Regions from separate parts of the Pseudoalteromonas piscicida genome, predicted to be linked through region 2. Evidence: predicted binding sites of a transcription regulator. Region 2 holds the regulator's gene; each other region holds the start of a gene.
What was found. The regulator FliA, encoded in region 2, starts transcription of late flagellar genes. The targets are predictions, from matches to a motif close to CTAAAGNTNNNNNNNNNNNNGCCGATA.
Positions count from the first base shown of each region.

Region 1: B1L02_RS01955 (DUF5610 domain-containing protein) is a predicted target of FliA. The motif match lies at 1,764-1,790, and genes of this name have one in related genera.
Region 3: B1L02_RS09975 (VC2046/SO_2500 family protein) is a predicted target of FliA. The motif match lies at 3,621-3,647, and genes of this name have one in related genera.

Region 1 covers NZ_CP021646.1:408,447-414,320, reverse strand. Annotated here, with positions in the region: gene murI (glutamate racemase) at 1-544, opposite strand, end outside; gene B1L02_RS01955 (DUF5610 domain-containing protein) at 608-1,735, opposite strand; gene trmA (tRNA (uridine(54)-C5)-methyltransferase TrmA) at 1,900-2,994, shown strand; partial or broken gene B1L02_RS01945 (DUF523 domain-containing protein) at 3,005-3,462, opposite strand; gene B1L02_RS01940 (thiol:disulfide interchange protein DsbA/DsbL) at 3,511-4,140, opposite strand; gene B1L02_RS01935 (thiol:disulfide interchange protein DsbA/DsbL) at 4,159-4,782, opposite strand; gene B1L02_RS01930 (serine/threonine protein kinase) at 4,799-5,773, opposite strand; gene ccoG (cytochrome c oxidase accessory protein CcoG) at 5,823-5,874, opposite strand, start outside.
Region 2 covers NZ_CP021646.1:2,302,734-2,308,607, forward strand. Annotated here, with positions in the region: partial or broken gene B1L02_RS10770 (chemotaxis protein CheA) at 1-1,998, opposite strand, end outside; gene B1L02_RS10775 (protein phosphatase CheZ) at 2,012-2,788, opposite strand; gene cheY (chemotaxis response regulator CheY) at 2,809-3,192, opposite strand; gene B1L02_RS10785 (RNA polymerase sigma factor FliA) at 3,235-3,969, opposite strand; gene B1L02_RS10790 (MinD/ParA family ATP-binding protein) at 3,972-4,832, opposite strand; gene flhF (flagellar biosynthesis protein FlhF) at 4,825-5,874, opposite strand, start outside.
Region 3 covers NZ_CP021646.1:2,123,784-2,129,657, forward strand. Annotated here, with positions in the region: gene B1L02_RS09955 (NCS2 family permease) at 1-1,114, opposite strand, end outside; gene B1L02_RS09960 (tetratricopeptide repeat protein) at 1,236-1,685, shown strand; gene B1L02_RS09965 (SulA-like leucine-rich domain-containing protein) at 2,016-2,411, shown strand; gene B1L02_RS09970 (YchJ family protein) at 2,457-2,918, shown strand; gene B1L02_RS09975 (VC2046/SO_2500 family protein) at 3,065-3,586, opposite strand; tRNA gene B1L02_RS09980 (tRNA-Tyr) at 3,699-3,783, shown strand; tRNA gene B1L02_RS09985 (tRNA-Tyr) at 3,804-3,888, shown strand; tRNA gene B1L02_RS09990 (tRNA-Tyr) at 3,918-4,002, shown strand; tRNA gene B1L02_RS09995 (tRNA-Tyr) at 4,029-4,113, shown strand; gene B1L02_RS10000 (DUF2938 domain-containing protein) at 4,131-4,628, opposite strand; gene B1L02_RS10005 (helix-turn-helix domain-containing protein) at 4,701-5,096, shown strand; gene B1L02_RS10010 (M48 family metallopeptidase) at 5,119-5,775, opposite strand.

The DNA.
Region 1 (5,874 bases), 1.9 Mb from region 2:
ACACTAGCCTATCAACAGTGGCAGGAATGTTAAGCCGAGCTATTTCCGCGCAAAGTGCCTCTTTATCCAGCTCGTTATGCCAATAAAAGTGCTCGGCAATTCTTACTAGCTCTGTTGAATGCAGAGTTTCAACTTTACAACCAGAGGTGAAATCCATGATGAGCTTATGAGTATAAGCATTATTTGACGTTGCGGGAGTTGCCAATAGTGCGATGTGTTTAGTCTTTGAACTCAACGCAGCAGGCTTAACAGCGGGAACCACACCTATGATTGGAATATGGGTATGCTTTCTAGCTTCTTCCAATGCATATGTTGAAGCGGTATTACATGCAATAACGATAAGATCAACATTGCTCAAGCATTGTTGTTGCCAGCTAATGAGACCCTTGATACGTGATTTGATTAGCTCTTGAGGCTGAAGGCCATATGGGAGAAAAGCGTTGTCCATAACATAACTAAATGAAACCCCCTGCAAACATGCCCTTAAGTGCGACAGCACACTGGTGCCACCGATCCCCGAATCGAAAACCAAAATATGCGACAAACTTCATACCTCAAATCAATGAAGTATGAAGTTTGCCATGAGTCCTCGAGAAAATAAACTGGCTTAGCTTGTTTGTTTTTGCTCAACTTGCTCTTTATTTAGTTCATTCAGTTTACTGAAAAAGCTACTAGCATAATCCAAAAACTCATTTAGTCTCGATTGACCCTCATTCATCCACGCAAGTAGGTTTGGCAACTCATTATCGGCATTGAGTCCCTTAGCTTGCTCTTGAATATCTGCTAACTGCTTATTCAGTGGCATAAATGCCTTCTCTAACTCCTTCATTGGATTGCCTTGCTGATATTGAGCAATCGCAGCAGACGTTTTACTTTGTCTTAGATCCATCGTGAAGTTAGTGATTTGATCTGAGTTTAAACTAAGCGACTTTGCCAAATCGAAAGCTTCATCGTATTCACCACCGAAAAAAGAGTCACTGACGTTACGAATATCTTCCATCATATCGTTAATTGCCTGCTGCTCCTCTTCGTTCAACTCACCATTAACCTTAATTGAGAAACTGACTTCGTGAGAGGACTTAGTGCCATATGCCATGCCATAATCATTACCTTTTTTCGCGACACTCGCAGCAGTACCCTGAGCATACGCATCGGAGAATGAAATAACGACTTCATCCCCTTCAGCAGTTGTAAATGCATATTCAGCCTGATTAGAGAGGCTAGCAAACTGTGCGGCACTGATCGCTAATGCCTTTGGCGATTTTTCTTCAAACAGCTCTTTTTCGAAATCATCTAAACCTTTAAAAATCCCTTCTCGTGATTTTTCAATACCATCTTCGATGTCAGAATTGAAAGCGCCCATACCTTTTAACTCTTCACTGGCTTCATCAATCCCCTGAAGCACACCTTTACGAGCCCCATTTAGCATGGATTTCAATTCGTCATCACTTTTGCCATCGACCTTGGCTTTCTTCACTGCACCCTGAACAAAATCGAGTACATTTTTGACTATTGCTTCAAAGTCAAATAATGGCTTGTCTTTTTTATCTTGTGTCGGCTTCTCAATCCCCAATGCTTCTGCAAGCTTATCATCAAGAATCTTAGCAGCTAGCTTAGATTTATTCCCCGCATAGCTGTCTGAATTAATTTGGATATTTGGTCCTATCCCTTTGCTCTTTCCAGGCTTATGCTGCATCGCTGGATTGAGCAACTGATTTAATTGCCCGATTTTCATGGTATGCCCTCCAATATACTAGTTAGATTATCGGCATATTTGCGCAAAGCTAAAGTATAATGATTAAAAAAACAGCAAACCAGACACATCAGTGATGCTAGACTGGACAAATTAGCAACGCTCCCTAAAATAGCGCCTCTTAATTCAACATAGATGGTTTTAGCATGGCAGTAATAAAAATTGATGATTCAGCATACGAGCAACAGTTAGCAGACAAAGCTGAGCGTATCACAACACAATTTGCACAGTTTAATGCACCAGCACTTGAAGTGTATGACTCTGCGACTCGCCACTACCGCCAACGCTGTGAATTTAGAGTATGGCATGACGGCGAAGATCTGTTCCACATCATGTTTGACCAACAAACAAAAGAAAAGATCCGTGTTGATAGCTTTGATCCTGGTGCGCCACTAGTCAATGAAATGATGCAGGTGATGATCCATCAGCTGAAAGGCAACGAAATACTGCGTCGTAAACTATTTCAGATCGACTATCTCACCACATTGAGCGGTGAAGTACTGATCAGCTTGCTTTATCACAAACAATTAGATGAGGCTTGGCAAACTGCCATGCAGACATTAAGAACCGAGTTGCAGCAAACCTACAAAGTTGATTTTATAGGTCGTGCTAGAAAACAAAAAGTTGTATTTGGCAACGACTATGTAACTGAAAAACTGAGCGTTAACGGTAAAGAATATATTTATCAGCAGGTTGAGAACAGCTTTACGCAACCGAATGCGGAAGTGAATCAAAAAATGTTAGCTTGGGCGCAGTCCATCAGTGAACCGCTAAGCAACGATCTACTTGAGCTTTACTGTGGTAACGGTAACTTTTCAATTGCGTTGGCAGGCTCATTCAATAAAGTACTTGCCACTGAGATCTCTAAATCATCGGTAAAGTCTGCTCAATTTAATATTGCAGCGAACAAAGTCGAGAACTTAGATATTATTCGCATGTCGAGTGAAGAGTTTACACAAGCCATGAAAGGGCAGAAGTTTTCTCGATTAGATGGTATCGATTTACAATCCTATGATTGCCAAACGATTCTTGTCGATCCGCCTCGTGCTGGTATGGATGAACTGACCTGTCGCCTAGTCAGCAACTACGACAATATTATTTATATCTCATGTAATCCAGAAACGTTAGAACGTGATTTAGCCTTGTTGTGTGAAACACATAAAATCGCACGTATGGCGATTTTCGATCAATTCCCCTATACCCATCATATTGAATCTGGCGTTTACTTAGTGAGAAAGTGATTGATAACGATTAACGACTGGCTGCCATCGCTGTAATAAGTGCTGGCAGTTGAGTTTCGCTAAAGACTTGAATACCGGATTGCTGCAATAAAGACGCCGTCAGCCCCTGCCCTACTATTTTTTTACCTGTATGACTACCATCGTAAATCAGATTGCTGCCGCAAGACGGACTGGACTCCTTTAACAACGCAAACTTTATATCGTGCTGAAGGCAAGCCGCAAGCGCTTTTTTAGCACCGAGTTCAAACGCCGCGGTAAAATCCCCCCTTGTTTACTCAAAACTTTACCATCTATTATTTCAGCCGATGGACGAGGTGTTGGTAAACCACCTGATACTTCAGGGCATAGCGGTAAGACCCAATTTTTTTGCCGCCAATACTGTAATGTATTGTCTTGAAGGCTTTGTGAAGAGGCGTCATACCTCACCGGATAACCTAATAAACAACTAGAAACTAAAATCTTAAACATAAAAAAGCCCCGCAACAATTGCAGGGCTAGTCTAATACAAATCAGCGTTTATTGCTTTGCTAAATAATTTACCAGCGCAGCAATTTGGTCAGCTTTGGTTGTTCCTGATTCACGTAACAACAACTTGTATTTACCATTCACGATAAACGTTGGCACGCCTGTAAGTGCACCTTTGTCTGACAGTGTTTTTTGCATACGCTGCATTTTCGATGTTTTAGTACGGACGGCAAAGCTTGCGTACAATTTATCGAACTTTTCAGCTTCTACGCCTTGCGCGATAAAGATATCCTTTACGTCAGCAAGCTCATTGATTTTTGCACGCTTGCCATGAATATGGTTAAACATGGCTGCAATTATCTTGTCTTTTTGTGGTAGTACTTCAGCAGTCGCAAGCGCTTGCGCCAACATCTGTTGGATCTCAGGCTCCCTTGGTCCAACAAAATCTATATGACTCTTTTTAAATTTAACGCCCTCGTCCAGTTTTGGTTTAACATCAACGATTAAGTTTTCCATCGCGTTACAGGCTGGACAATAAAAAGAAAAATACTCCATCACCTCAGGCTTTTTCGTACCACGCTCCGCAATAACTTCATAATGTACACCCTCTTCATATGGTGCAGCCTGAGCTAAAAGAGGAAACATTAGTGCAACCGCTAAGCCTTTTAATACTTTCAACATACTAACTTTCTCCAGTCCTTATTTTTTTAATAGATATGCGATCAATTCATCAAGCTGTTCTTGACTCTTGATACCTTTCATCTCGATTCTGTACTTGTCATTTACGATAAAAGTTGGAACACCCGTAAGTGCCCCTGCTTCAGAAAACTTTTCTTGTGCTTTAAGCATGTTATTTTCGGCACTAATCACTGGTATGCTCGTTACAGCCTGGTCAAACTTTTCAGCAGATATACCATTCAACTCCATTAACGTTTTTAAATCTTTAATGTCTAACAGTTTGTTTCTTTCAACATGAATAGCATTAAAAATCTTTTCAGCGATAACATCCGCTTTGCCTGCTTGTTCAGCAATAATATAGGCATAACTAAGATTACTCTGAGTTTCTGTAGGGATACCACGCAAAAAGTTTACATGGCTTTTTTCAAAGTGAGCTCCCTCAGGTAAGTTCTTTTCAATCGCCTTTGCAATTGGCTCAAAGCGGAAACAATGAGGGCAGTAAAAAGAGAAAAACTCGGTAACCTTCTGTGACTTGCTCTGTTCGGTCGCTAAGGTTGTATAATGCTCTCCTTCGGTAAAGTCTGAAGCCATCGCAGCAATGGGCAAAAGTAGTGCGACTAATGCGATTCTTAATTTTTTTAGCATGTTACTCTCTCTAATTTTAAGGAAATAGGCTCAAACTTGGTTCATCTAGTGCGGCAAACTGCTCTTTTAAGGCTAGGATCTGTTGTTCCCAGTATTTGTCTGTCGCAAACCAAGAAAAGTTCCGTTCAAATGCAGGATCCTGCCAGCGCTGTGCCAACCAAGCCATATAATTCACCATTCTCATGGCGCGTAATGGCTCAATTAATGCGAGCTCTTTTGAATCAAACGGCATAAATTCTTCGTAACCCGTAAGCAGGGTATCTAACTGTACCAACTGCTCGTTGCGGTCTCCATTTAACATCATCCACAAGTCTTGTATTGCAGGGCCTTGCTGACAATCGTCAAGATCCACCAACATCAATTGATCTCTGGACCACAACAGATTCCCAGCATGGCAATCACCATGAAGCCGAAGCGTTTTCGCAACTCGATACTTTGATGCTGCTTTGTTAATAACTTGCTCAAGAATAGTAACAAATGGAGTATGCAAATGACTAGGCACTAACTGGCTTTTTAGCAGTGCTTGTTGCGCATCAACAAAAAAACGCTGGGTATTGAGTTCTGGTCTATATTCGAATGCTCGCTCAGCTGACAGACAATGCAGGCGTCCAAGGTAGCGGCCTAAAATTTCCAAGTGGTCTAGATTGTCTAGCTCGAACTGGCGTCCACCTACACTTGGAAACAAAGTATACCGATAACCTTCATGAAAATGCAGGCTACGTCCAGTAATAAGTAAAGGTGCTACAACAGGCACTTCAGCTTCTTTCGCTGCCAGCGCGAACTCATGTTCTTCGAGAATTTGTTCATCCGTCCAACGCGCTGGGCGGTAAAACTTCACCACATAACGCTTGCCATCCTCAGCACCAAATTGATAAACACGGTTTTCATAGCTGTTTAAAGCTAATAACCCCGTTGTTGGATATATCTCAAGTGCCTCAATCGCATCTAAAATAAGATCCGGTGTCAGCGCGTTAAAACTAAAATCGTTCATAATGTTTATAAAAAAGCGAGGTTTAATACCTCGCTTTTACCTTACTTTATTATCTTCCCTTGAAGAAATTGGTTGGCTGTGCCAGCCGCTCTTCAGGATCG
Region 2 (5,874 bases):
ACCTTTCACCAACCAATGCTCAAGATAAAATAACGGAATCGCTTTCTCTCTTACAATGATAGTCAATTGACCATCAACCACATTCGTTTTAGTCAAATCTAAGTGGAAGATCTCGTTCACACCAGCAAGTGGTAACGCAAACGTTTGCTCTCCAACTACTACCATCAATGTCGGTAAAATAGCCAGTGTAAGCGGAACTTTTATCTCTAATACAGTACCAACACCCAATTCTGACTGGATATTTACCGAGCCATTCAATTGGGTGATCTTCGTTTTAACAACGTCCATTCCAACACCACGGCCTGAAATGTCTGAAATTTGTTCTTTCGTTGAAAATCCAGGTGCAAAGATCAAATTATAGGCTTCAGTATCGGATAGTCGGCTTGCTTGATCGGAGTCAATAACTCCTTTGTTAATAGCAATTTTCTTGAGCTTTTCAGGGTCCATACCGGCGCCATCATCTCTGATAGTGAGAAGAATATGATCCCCCTCTTGAGATGCTGACAACGTGACCGTACCCATTCTTGGCTTACCCGATGCTTCGCGCACGTCAGGCATCTCAATGCCGTGATCCACTGAGTTTCTGACTAAGTGAACCAATGGATCTGCAAGCGCTTCAACAAGGTTTTTATCTAAATCCGTCTCTTCCCCTTGTAAAACTAGGTTGATTTCTTTTTTCAAGCTACGAGCAAGGTCTCTAACTACTCGAGGGAAGCGGCCAAATACCTTTTTAATAGGCTGCATCCGCGTTTTCATCACGGCACCCTGCAAGTCAGCGGTTACTACATCGAGGTTCGAAATAGCTTTGCCCATGGTTTCGCTGTTAGTATTATTCGCTAAGCTAACCAAGCGGTTACGAACCAATACTAGTTCACCAACCATATTCATAATTTCATCAAGGCGCTTAGTATCAACTCGGACCGTAGTCTCAGCTTGTGCCGCAGGTTTCTTCGCAGCGGCTGGCGCAGAAGCTTTTGCAGCCTCAGGCTCTTTTTGTGGTGCTGGAGTCGCAGGTTTAGCTTCGACTTTAGGTGCAGGCTTTGGAGCAGGTTTCGGCGTTGGCGCTGCTTTAGCTGGCTCAGGTTGAGCAGGCTTAGGCTCTGAGACATCTGCTGGCGATTCATCTACCGCTTTAGGTGCACTGCCTTTACCGTGAAGTTCGTCAAGCAAAGCCTCAAACTCATCATCGGTAATTTCTTCATCTCCAGCAGGAGCACTTGTCACGGCTGGTGAGGTTGGTTTAGCCGCCGGCTCATTGGCTTCAGGAGTAACAGCGTCTTCTGCATTTGGTGCTCCACCGAATTTCCCAACACCATGGAGTTCATCTAAGAGATTATCGAACTCGTCATCGGTAATGTCACCATCATCTGCGGTTGATACAGCATCGGATTTAGCTGCCGGAGCAACAGCAGGAGCATTACCTGAACCGTGTAATTCATCTAATAGATTTTCAAATTCTTCTTCTGTTATCTCATCAATGCTGGAACTGCTATCATCGCCAGAGTCAACATCTGCATCGAATAAAATATCATCCGCACTCAAATCTGGCACCACAGGTTCTGGCTCAGAAACAGATTCGTCAATCACTTCACTGACTTCATCTTCAGATGCAGGTTGGCTGAGTTTGTGGAGGGTTTCAAGCAACACAGGATCGGCAGCTTCCGGTTCCTCACGATTTTGAATACAAGCGAACATTTCGTTGATCGTATCCAAAGATTGCAAAATAACATCCATCAATTCAGACGTTACTTTTCGCTGCCCTTGTCGTAGTACATCAAACACGTTCTCTGCACCGTGACAGGCATCAACCAGTTCGGTCATGCCGAGGAAGCCTGCTCCACCTTTTACAGTATGGAAGCCACGGAAAATCGCATTGAGAAGTTCTTTATCTTCAGGATTATTTTCTAGTTCAACAAGCTGTTCAGATAACAGTTCTAATATTTCGCCTGCTTCAACAAGAAAGTCCTGCAAGATATCTTCATCGACTTCAAAGCTCATACACACTCTCCAACTAGAAGCCTAAACTAGATAGTAAGTCATCGACTTCGTCTTGACCAGAAACCACATCATCTCGCGATTCAGCGTCAATAATTGGACCTTCAGGCCCAGACAATTCATCACTGATAATCTCAGCTGTTTTTATTTCGCTTTCATCCGCTTTCACTGCAGCTGAAGGCGCTTCATCTGAAGTCCCAAATGCAGTCAGCAGGTGAATGAGACTATCTTCTACTTCTCTCACAAGCTCAATGACGCGGCGGATAACCTGCCCAGTCAAATCCTGATAGTCTTGAGCCATCAGCACGTTAGTCATCAAACCTTGTAATTCGTCTGTACGTGTCTTTGAAGTCTGCATAAAGCTGTCGAGATCATGACACAGAGACTTAAACTCACCGAGTTGAATATCTCTGCTCATCAACCGATCCCAAGTTGGCTTTATTTGTGCTAACTCATCCGCAAGATTTTGCGCAAGAGGTAAGCTTTCTTCGACCGCGTCCATCGTTTTATTAGCAGCGTTTTCTGTCATTTCCATAACATAATTAAGACGCTGCTTGGCGTCAGGTATAGCCTCTGTCGTGAGATCTGAGAGTCGAGTATCCAGCTCAAAGTTCTTCAAGGACTCGTGTAATTGGCGAGTTAGCTTTCCAACTTCCGCAAACAACTCCGATTGCTCTTTGTTAGCAGCTTCTAAAATCAGCTGGTCAGCTTTTTCTTGTTCACCTTGCTCTAGGAGCTCAACAAGTTGCTTGGCTTGTTCAAGTGTAATTTGCGGCGCAGCATTTACAGACATAGGCCATATCCCCTTGCTGTTTAGCCTAGTCGCTCAAATACTTTTTCAAGCTTAGTTTTGAGCGTGCCTGCAGTAAACGGTTTGACAATATATCCGTTTACCCCAGCTTGCGCTGCTGCAACAATTTGTTCTTTTTTCGCTTCTGCGGTAACCATCAACACTGGAATGTGCTTAAGCTTTTCATCTGCGCGTATAGCACGAAGCAGATCAATACCCTGCATGCCTGGCATGTTCCAATCAGTTACTACAAAGTCAAACTCCTGATTTTGTAGCATCGGAAGTGCTGTACTACCATCATCAGCTTCTTGAACATTGGTAAAGCCTAAATCTCTTAATAGGTTTTTGATTATTCTTCTCATAGTAGAGAAATCATCAACCACGAGAATCTTCATGTTCTTATCCAAAACTTCCTCCAGTGAGGTTCGAACCCAACTATTTTATGTACTCTAATTTATCCAGTCATTGATTTTAGCTTTAAGCTTTATCATTGCCTGACCGTGAATTTGGCTTACTCGAGATTCACTGACATCTAGAATGGCACCAATCTCTTTTAAATTCATTTCGTCGTTATAGTAAAGTGACAAAACCAGAGCATCCCTTTCGGGTAACGCTTTGATAGCTTTTACTAAAGACTCGTTAAAACGTTCATTTTTAACGTTATTAAACGGTTTGTCTAGCGCAAAATCGCTGTTTGCCGGGGTTATCACATCTTCATCAACCCCAAGATCCTCAATGCCGATAACTTTACTTGCATTTACATCATGTAAAATATGATGGTACTCATCTAAAGATATATCAAGTTTTTCAGCGATTTCAGTGTCTTTTGGTTCTCGACCAAGGAGAGATTCTAACTCAGAGATGGCCTCAGCAACCATTCTGCTATTTTTGTGAACAGAACGAGGGGCCCAATCACCGCGGCGGATTTCATCTAGCATTGCACCTCGAATGCGGATCCCCGCAAAGGTCTCGAAACTAGCTCCTTTAGTTGCATCGAAATTTTTAGATGCCTCAATCAATCCGATCATTCCTGACTGGATGAGGTCGTCGAGTTGCACACTTGCCGGAAGTCGAGCAATCAGGTGGCACGCCACTTTTTTGACAAGTGGAGCATGCCGTTCAACCACCTTATGAATGTGGTCTGAAGTTTGATATCCCGCAGCTCTATTGACCGGAGAAGCCATAATCACCCGTTTACAAGTTGTTCAATGAAAAATTCTAGATGACCGGAAGGTTGATGCGGAATTGGCCATTTAACTGCCTTAGCGGCAAGTCCCTTAATCGCAATCGCCGCAGGGGAGCTCGGAAATAAATCTACGATAGCTCTTTGTCTGCGAGATGATTTACGCATGTTTTCGTCAAACGGTACGGTGGCCACTAATTCCAGTGCAACATCAAGAAAACGGTCTGTAACTTTTGAAAGTTTAGCAAATAATTCTTGCCCTTCACGCATACTGCGAACCATATTGGCAACAATTTTAAAACGGTAGACACCATGCTCTCTGCTTAAAACTTTGATCAACGCGTAAGCATCGGTAATGGAAGTCGGTTCATCACACACAACAACCATCACATCCTGTGCAGCTCGAGAGAAGCTCAGAACCATATCTGAGATACCTGCTGCAGTATCAACAATTAATACATCAAATTGGGTGTTAAGCTCGCTAAATGCGCGAATAAGTCCTGCATGCTCCGCAGGAGTCAGCTCTACCATATTTTGAGAGCCTGAGGTCGCCGGCACAATTTTGATACCTGCGGGACCTTCTACGAGAATCTCATCGAGTTCACACTCCCCCGACAACACGTGTGACAGATTCTTTTCTACCCTTAGACCTAACATCACATCACAGTTTGCCAAGCCCAAGTCCGCATCTAAAACGAGAACTCGCTGTCCTTGTTGGCCCATAGCGATGGCAGTATTGAGCGAGACGTTGGTTTTACCCACCCCACCTTTTCCACCGGTCACGGCTATTACTTTTACACCCTGGTTGCTATTTTGACTCATTCTACGCAGGCCACTTGCTTGATCTAAAACTGTGTTAATCATACATTCCTACTGACTCTGACGCTACAGGTACACGTCGAGAGTGCTGTGCTTTTATTCTTTTTAAATACAATTGCTCAGCCTTTTTTACTAGCTTTTGAGCATTTGCTACACGAATGTCTTCCGGCACTCGCTGACCGTTGGTAAGATACCCTATTGGCAAGCGATTTTGAATCGCTATACTAATTATCTCACCTAAACTTAGACTTTCATCAAGTTTTGTGAAAATACAGCCACTTAAATTTACTTTTTTGAAGTGTCTTACTGTTTCTTGTAACACATTCATCTGTGCTGTCGCACTCAATACTAAATAGCTGCGAATATCTACTCTCGCGCTGCGCATTAGTGTATTTAACTGTTCTGTTAAGCGCAAATCTCTTTGACTCATTCCCGCAGTATCTATTAATACTAGACGCTTATTGCGTAAATGATAAAGCACTTCTGCAAGTTCATTTGCATCTTTAACTTGTTTAACCGGACAACCAATGATTCTACCATAGGTAGCTAGCTGCTCGTAAGCGCCAATTCTGTAAGTATCAGTGGTTATTAGCGCTACTTTATCTGCACCGTATTTTTGTGCGCCTAATGCCGCTAATTTTGCAACCGTTGTAGTTTTACCAACACCAGTTGGACCCACCATTGCAAATACTCCACCTTGACGAAGAATATCATTGTTGGTGGTGTGCATTTGGTTAATTACCATATTCAACAGCGCATCCCAGGCTTCTTTACGAGAGACATCATCAGGGATAAAACACGCCATTTGCTCAGCGACATCTTTATCTATCCCCATTCCTTCAAGACGGTCTACAAGGCACGCGCGGGTTGGATCGCGACGAGCCATTTCTTGTTTCATTAGTCCTGATACTTGATGTTCAAGTAACTGACGAATAGCGTTCATCTCTTCACGCATTGCACTCATTTCGTCAGGCTTTGCATTTAACTCAGGTAAATCATCACCAAAGCCGTTGTCTAACTCATCCGACTCGCCCCAATGCTGTGGCTGCTCAAATGCATCATCATCAAAGTCAAAAGATTGGCGGCG
Region 3 (5,874 bases), 180 kb from region 2:
TAGCATCGCTCATCTCATCCCAATTAATCAACTTTAGGTTTTGCAGCATTAGTACCGACACATACAGTATAGCGCCTGCCGTCGCATATGCAGGAACCATTTGTGCCAATGGCGCAAAGAACATCATGAGTAAGAAGCAGATCCCCACGACCACGGCCGTCAATCCTGTGCGACCACCGACAGATACACCAGATACCGATTCAATGTATGAAGTCGTCGTCGAGGTACCGAGCACTGAGCCTGCAATCGTTGCTGTGCTGTCAGCTGACAATGCCCTACCCAGCCTTGGCATACGACCATGTTCGTCAGATAATCCGGCCTTTTGCGTCACCGCAACCAATGTGCCACTGGTATCAAATAAATCGACAAATAAAAATGCAAACACCACACTGAGCATGGAAAGCTCAAAAATTCCGCTCAAATCTAACTGCATATAGGTCGGCGCGATGCTTGGGGGCACATCAACAACCCCGTGATAGTCTACAAGGCCAAGTCCCCACGCAATACCCGTTACCATTAAAATGCTGATAAGCACACCACTTTTTATTTCACGGTACATGAGCGCCGCAATCACGAAAAAGCTAGCAATGGCTAATAGCGGGCCGGGAGAAGTGATATCACCAAGTTGTACTAATGTAGCATCACTCGCGACCACAATCTTTGCATTCTTTAGCGCGATTAATGCTAAGAATGCGCCAATACCTGCGGCGATCGCGCGCTTTAACACGATGGGGATAGCTTGGATCACCCACTCGCGCACTTTAAATACGCTCAAAAATAGAAATAAACAGCCCGACATAAATACCGCGCCTAATGCACTTTGCCATGTATAGCCCATGCCAAGCACAACACCATAGGTAAAAAAGGCGTTTAAGCCCATCCCAGGTGCAAGCGCTAATGGATAGTTTGCCCATAGCCCCATAATAAAACAGCCGATTGCAGCTGCGATACAGGTTGCAACAAAAGCAGCGCCATGATCCATGCCAGCTTCTGCTAGCATTGCAGGGTTTACAAAAACGATGTAAACCATAGTAACGAATGTCGTCAAGCCTGCAATCACCTCGGTTCTTACATTGGTGTGCATAGCTTGCAGTGAAAATAACCGCTCGAGCATAACTAAAATTACAAATTTGAGGAACAAGTGGTTGGATTTTAACACGAATCACTTTAAAACTCGGACAAAATAGTTAAAATTCAGCTACACTCTGCTTATCAACATTATTGCGAATAAAGATATGGATCAAAATAGCACCGACAACTCAGCAAACCATGACTTAGAACAGCAGCTGCTGAATGTGCTTGAATTTGTAACGTCACCATTAAAAGCGGACGCAAAATTCCCAGATCTTCACGACAATACCCAAGCTTTGAAAAAAGGCCTCTATTACCTAAAAGAAAGGTCTTTCCCGCTTGCGGCTAAATGGCTAAGACTGGCGGCAATGTCTGGTGATTTGAAGGCACAGTTCTTTTTAGGTTTGTTGTTTATGAAAGGTCAAGGTGTTCCACCCAGCCCCTTTCATGCAGCCGCATGGTTGAGCTTGGCCAGCAGTCAAGGCCATAAAGGCGCTGAACAAGTCCTACTTGATGTTCGCCGGTTTCTTACGACTAAGCGCTTTAGAGATGCGCAGTGCTATGCAGCAACCCTTTATGAACAAATTCATCAGCTACAACATATTAGCCAATAAATTAAATTTTACTCACCGAAACATAGGCTCGGTGTAGTCAAGCCTCCGCTTAAGTAAACGTGGGCTTTCCCTCTGCGATTATCAAAATCGATACAGTACGAAAACCACTGTATAGCATCTGAGAAAACTTTCTGTTGCTTTACCCATACTGAACTTTCGTCAATTAAGCGCTCATTTTAAAAAATCACAACCCGCTGTTTTATCTGACAAATTCAAATTCAATACAAACTAAACGTAAATATTGATTAAAAAGTTAGCAATTTTTCTTGCATTCACACACTGTATAAACTACTGTACACACATACTGTATAGATAACCAGTGAGACAATTATGTTACACAGCAATACACTTCTACAGCCAAACAATTCGACTTACTACACACTTAACGAAATCAATACTGCTATCGTTGAAGATGAGATCGTCGCTAGCTTAGAGTTACTTAAAGTTTTACATAAATGTCAGCATAAACAAGGCTGGACGCTACTCGTTGCGCCCGATAATGTACCAAACAAGTCACTACTAGAGAGTGCTTCAGTTGATGCAAGCAAGTTGCTCGTCATTAGGCAAAAGCATATATACGACCTTGAGTATGTGCTTAAAAGTGCTATAAGCAATGGTAATTTCGCTGCTGTGGTGATTTGGACTAATATTGCTTCAGTGCAAACTATCAACAAAATGGAATTGCCGGTATCTGACGTTGCGATCCTCTGTTTTCAAAGCGCTTAACAAGCTACAATAACGGGATATAAATTTGTTAAAACAGAAGTTTTTATGTCTTGTTATTGCAATTCATCCCTTCCCTATTCGCAATGTTGTGAGCCTTATCTTAAGGGACAAAAATTCGCAGAGCGTCCTCAAATACTCATGCGCTCTCGCTATACGGCATACTGCTTAAAAGATGCAAAGTATATTCATGACACCTACGCCCATGCTAAACAAGCACAAAACAATGTCGACGATATTGCAGCATTCGCTAATTATGCACACTTTATAAAATTGGAAGTGCTAGAAGAAGTAGTAGAAGCTACTCAGGGGATCGTTGAGTTTAAGGCGCACTATATCGCAGAAAACATGCACTATATACTCCATGAGAGATCAAATTTTATTACCGAAGCAGGCAGATGGTATTACTTAGATGGCGAATTGTACGATGCGCCTGCAACCAAAGTAGGCAGAAATGACGTTTGTCCGTGTGGGAGTGATAAAAAGTACAAAAAGTGCCACGGTAGCTAAAATAATCTGAATTCGAGATTAGATACAAAGCAATAAAAAAGCTTGAAGCGAGCTAAGGATGATTAAGAGCCGTTCAGCTTAAATATGAGGCGCGATAAGCATAGCGTTGAATGTCAGCCTAGTAACGAAGCAAGCAGCTAATGTTGTTACGCCGTCGCGCGTAACATACTCTGCATATCTCCCGTTGCAATTTGATCATAGAAACCAGCTGCATCCATTGCCTTATCAGTAACCAAGGCCAGTTTACCTTGCGCGCTCGCCAAACGTCTTTTAACCGCTGGTTCCAAATTTTCTACAACTTCGAGTGGAATATGCTTTTTATCATTTCGTGCGGCAAAAGGTTCTGGATTTAAATTTTCCTGTAATCGCAAGGTCGCCATCGCCCCCATAGATACCAGCTGCGCGTTATGCTGACCAATAAGCATATTGTACTCTTTTGGGGCAAGTGGCTTTTGTGGACCTATTTCAAATTGCTTTTTTAGTATTTCTTCTGAGTTATCTTTTGCGGCAGCTTCAGATTTTGGTAGATGAAATTGGCTAAAATCTAATGCATCGGTTGATAGCATAGATAACAGCATGGCAAAATCGGCAGAGCGCGTCTCATGAACACTGATGTTCAACGCGGACCCTAATTGCGACTCACTGATTAAAACGCCATCAATTTGCATGTATTCCAACCGATTATTTTACTAATTATGAATTTATCGGCCTTTTTCCGAAAAACTTTAGTAGTTTTCTTTACTTCGAAAAAAACTTTGTTATTATCACCGCCGTTGTTTAGGAGGGGTTCCCGAGCGGCCAAAGGGATCAGACTGTAAATCTGACGGCTCAGCCTTCGCTGGTTCGAATCCAGCTCCCTCCACCATAAACAACAGTTACAATTTCGGAGGGGTTCCCGAGCGGCCAAAGGGATCAGACTGTAAATCTGACGGCTCAGCCTTCGCTGGTTCGAATCCAGCTCCCTCCACCACTTTCAAATTGTAACGCTTTAAAATGTATGGAGGGGTTCCCGAGCGGCCAAAGGGATCAGACTGTAAATCTGACGGCTCAGCCTTCGCTGGTTCGAATCCAGCTCCCTCCACCACTTTTAAAGTAAACGCTCCAAATGATGGAGGGGTTCCCGAGCGGCCAAAGGGATCAGACTGTAAATCTGACGGCTCAGCCTTCGCTGGTTCGAATCCAGCTCCCTCCACCACCTTCTATTGTTTTATCTCATAATAAGCTTACATATATAAACGAGCTTAAAAATAATCCAAAGCCAAAAATCAAATGTGCTGCCATACTTTTTACCCTTGCCTTATTCGGCTCTGGTAATTTAGATGCTGCGATCCCTGCGCCAAAACAGGGTTGCATAATAAAAAATGGAAAAACACATGTTATTAAGCCAAAAACTAACGCAATCAAAAGGCTAGGCTCAATCAACCAAGGCTTGCCCACGCCCTGTAGTAACACCAAGGCGAATACAATCCCAATGAGATAATGCATGCACCAGCCAATGACACGTTCACCAGATATTGGTTTACTACGCCCGATACCTTGATGCGTAAGTTGACCTTGACACAAGTGTCCAATCCACCTACCAACTAACGCATAATCTAAGCCCTTTATGGCAAACACGCGACTTAGCATAAATGCCCACAAATCCATAACAAGCGTTGCACCAACGCCAATCACGACTGCTGGCATTAACATCGAATATAGGTTTTCCACTATTTTTACTCCTCTTTTTTACTGATAGCCGCTATCCTACTAGTTCAAGTTAACTTTAAGTCAAGGGCTAGAATGGATATCAGTGAAGTTGCAAAGAAGTCAGGTTTACCCGCATCCACGCTTAGATATTATGAAGAAAAAGGACTGATCCGATCGATTGGTCGACAGGGGCTCAAACGTGTTTTCCCCCCTTCGATACTTGAACGTCTAGCGCTTATTACACTAGGCAGAAACGCAGGCTTTTCGTTAGATGAAATAGCGGACATGTTTACCCCCGAGGGTAAAGCGGATATTGATAGGGCGAAGTTACAATCCAAAGCGGATGAATTAAATGAAACCATTAAGCATTTAACTGCAATGCGAGATGGCCTCTATCACGCTGCCAAATGCCCTGCGCCAAGCCATTTTGAGTGTCCGACATTTCAAAAGCTTTTAAAACGCGTGGGAAAAGTGAGGCCCGAAAAATAACAGGCATAAACCGGACACTATGCTAATGCTCAATCATCAAGTCACTACCGTGGTCACGTAAGTAACGCCGAGCCATTTTATGGTCGTGGCCATAGTGCTTTGTTACCAAATGCCAAAATGCGCTATTGTGTGCCATGACATGAAAATGGCAAAGTTCGTGCACGACCACATAGTCAATTACCCACTTAGGCGCACCAATCAAAAACGTATTAAACGCAAGCACGCCTTTAGATGAAAAACTGCCCCAGCGGCTTTTATAAACGCGTATTTTTAGGGTATCAAAGCGAGCTTGAATATCAGGTTGATAGCGCGCAATAACCATATCTAAATAGTCATTTAGCGTTTCGCTTAACAGCGCAACTAATTCACGCCATTCATTTTTGACAGCCTTAAGTAAAACCCTTTTGTTATCAAAATCAATTACAGAAGTCGTACTTTCGCCTCTTTGAATGGTAAAGGTCTCGCCGAATACTTGCACAATTCCTGTTTCCAGTGGCCGAGGGCTTTTTGGTATGATTTTTAGAGCAAGCTTTGATTTTATCCAATCGGATTTGCTTTCCACCCAATTATGTAACCAGCGCTCGCAAATTTGCTCTGGCGCATACACAAATACTTGGCCAGCTTTTATTTTTATCGCAACGCTCTTACGCTTTCGGCTTTTCTTTAATTGATATTGCAAGGTAACAAATTCTTAGTCACTAAAGCATGCATTATAGTATGAGCAACTTATCAGAGTCACTGCAAACGCCATGTAAGATAATGAATTCGACCAATGATG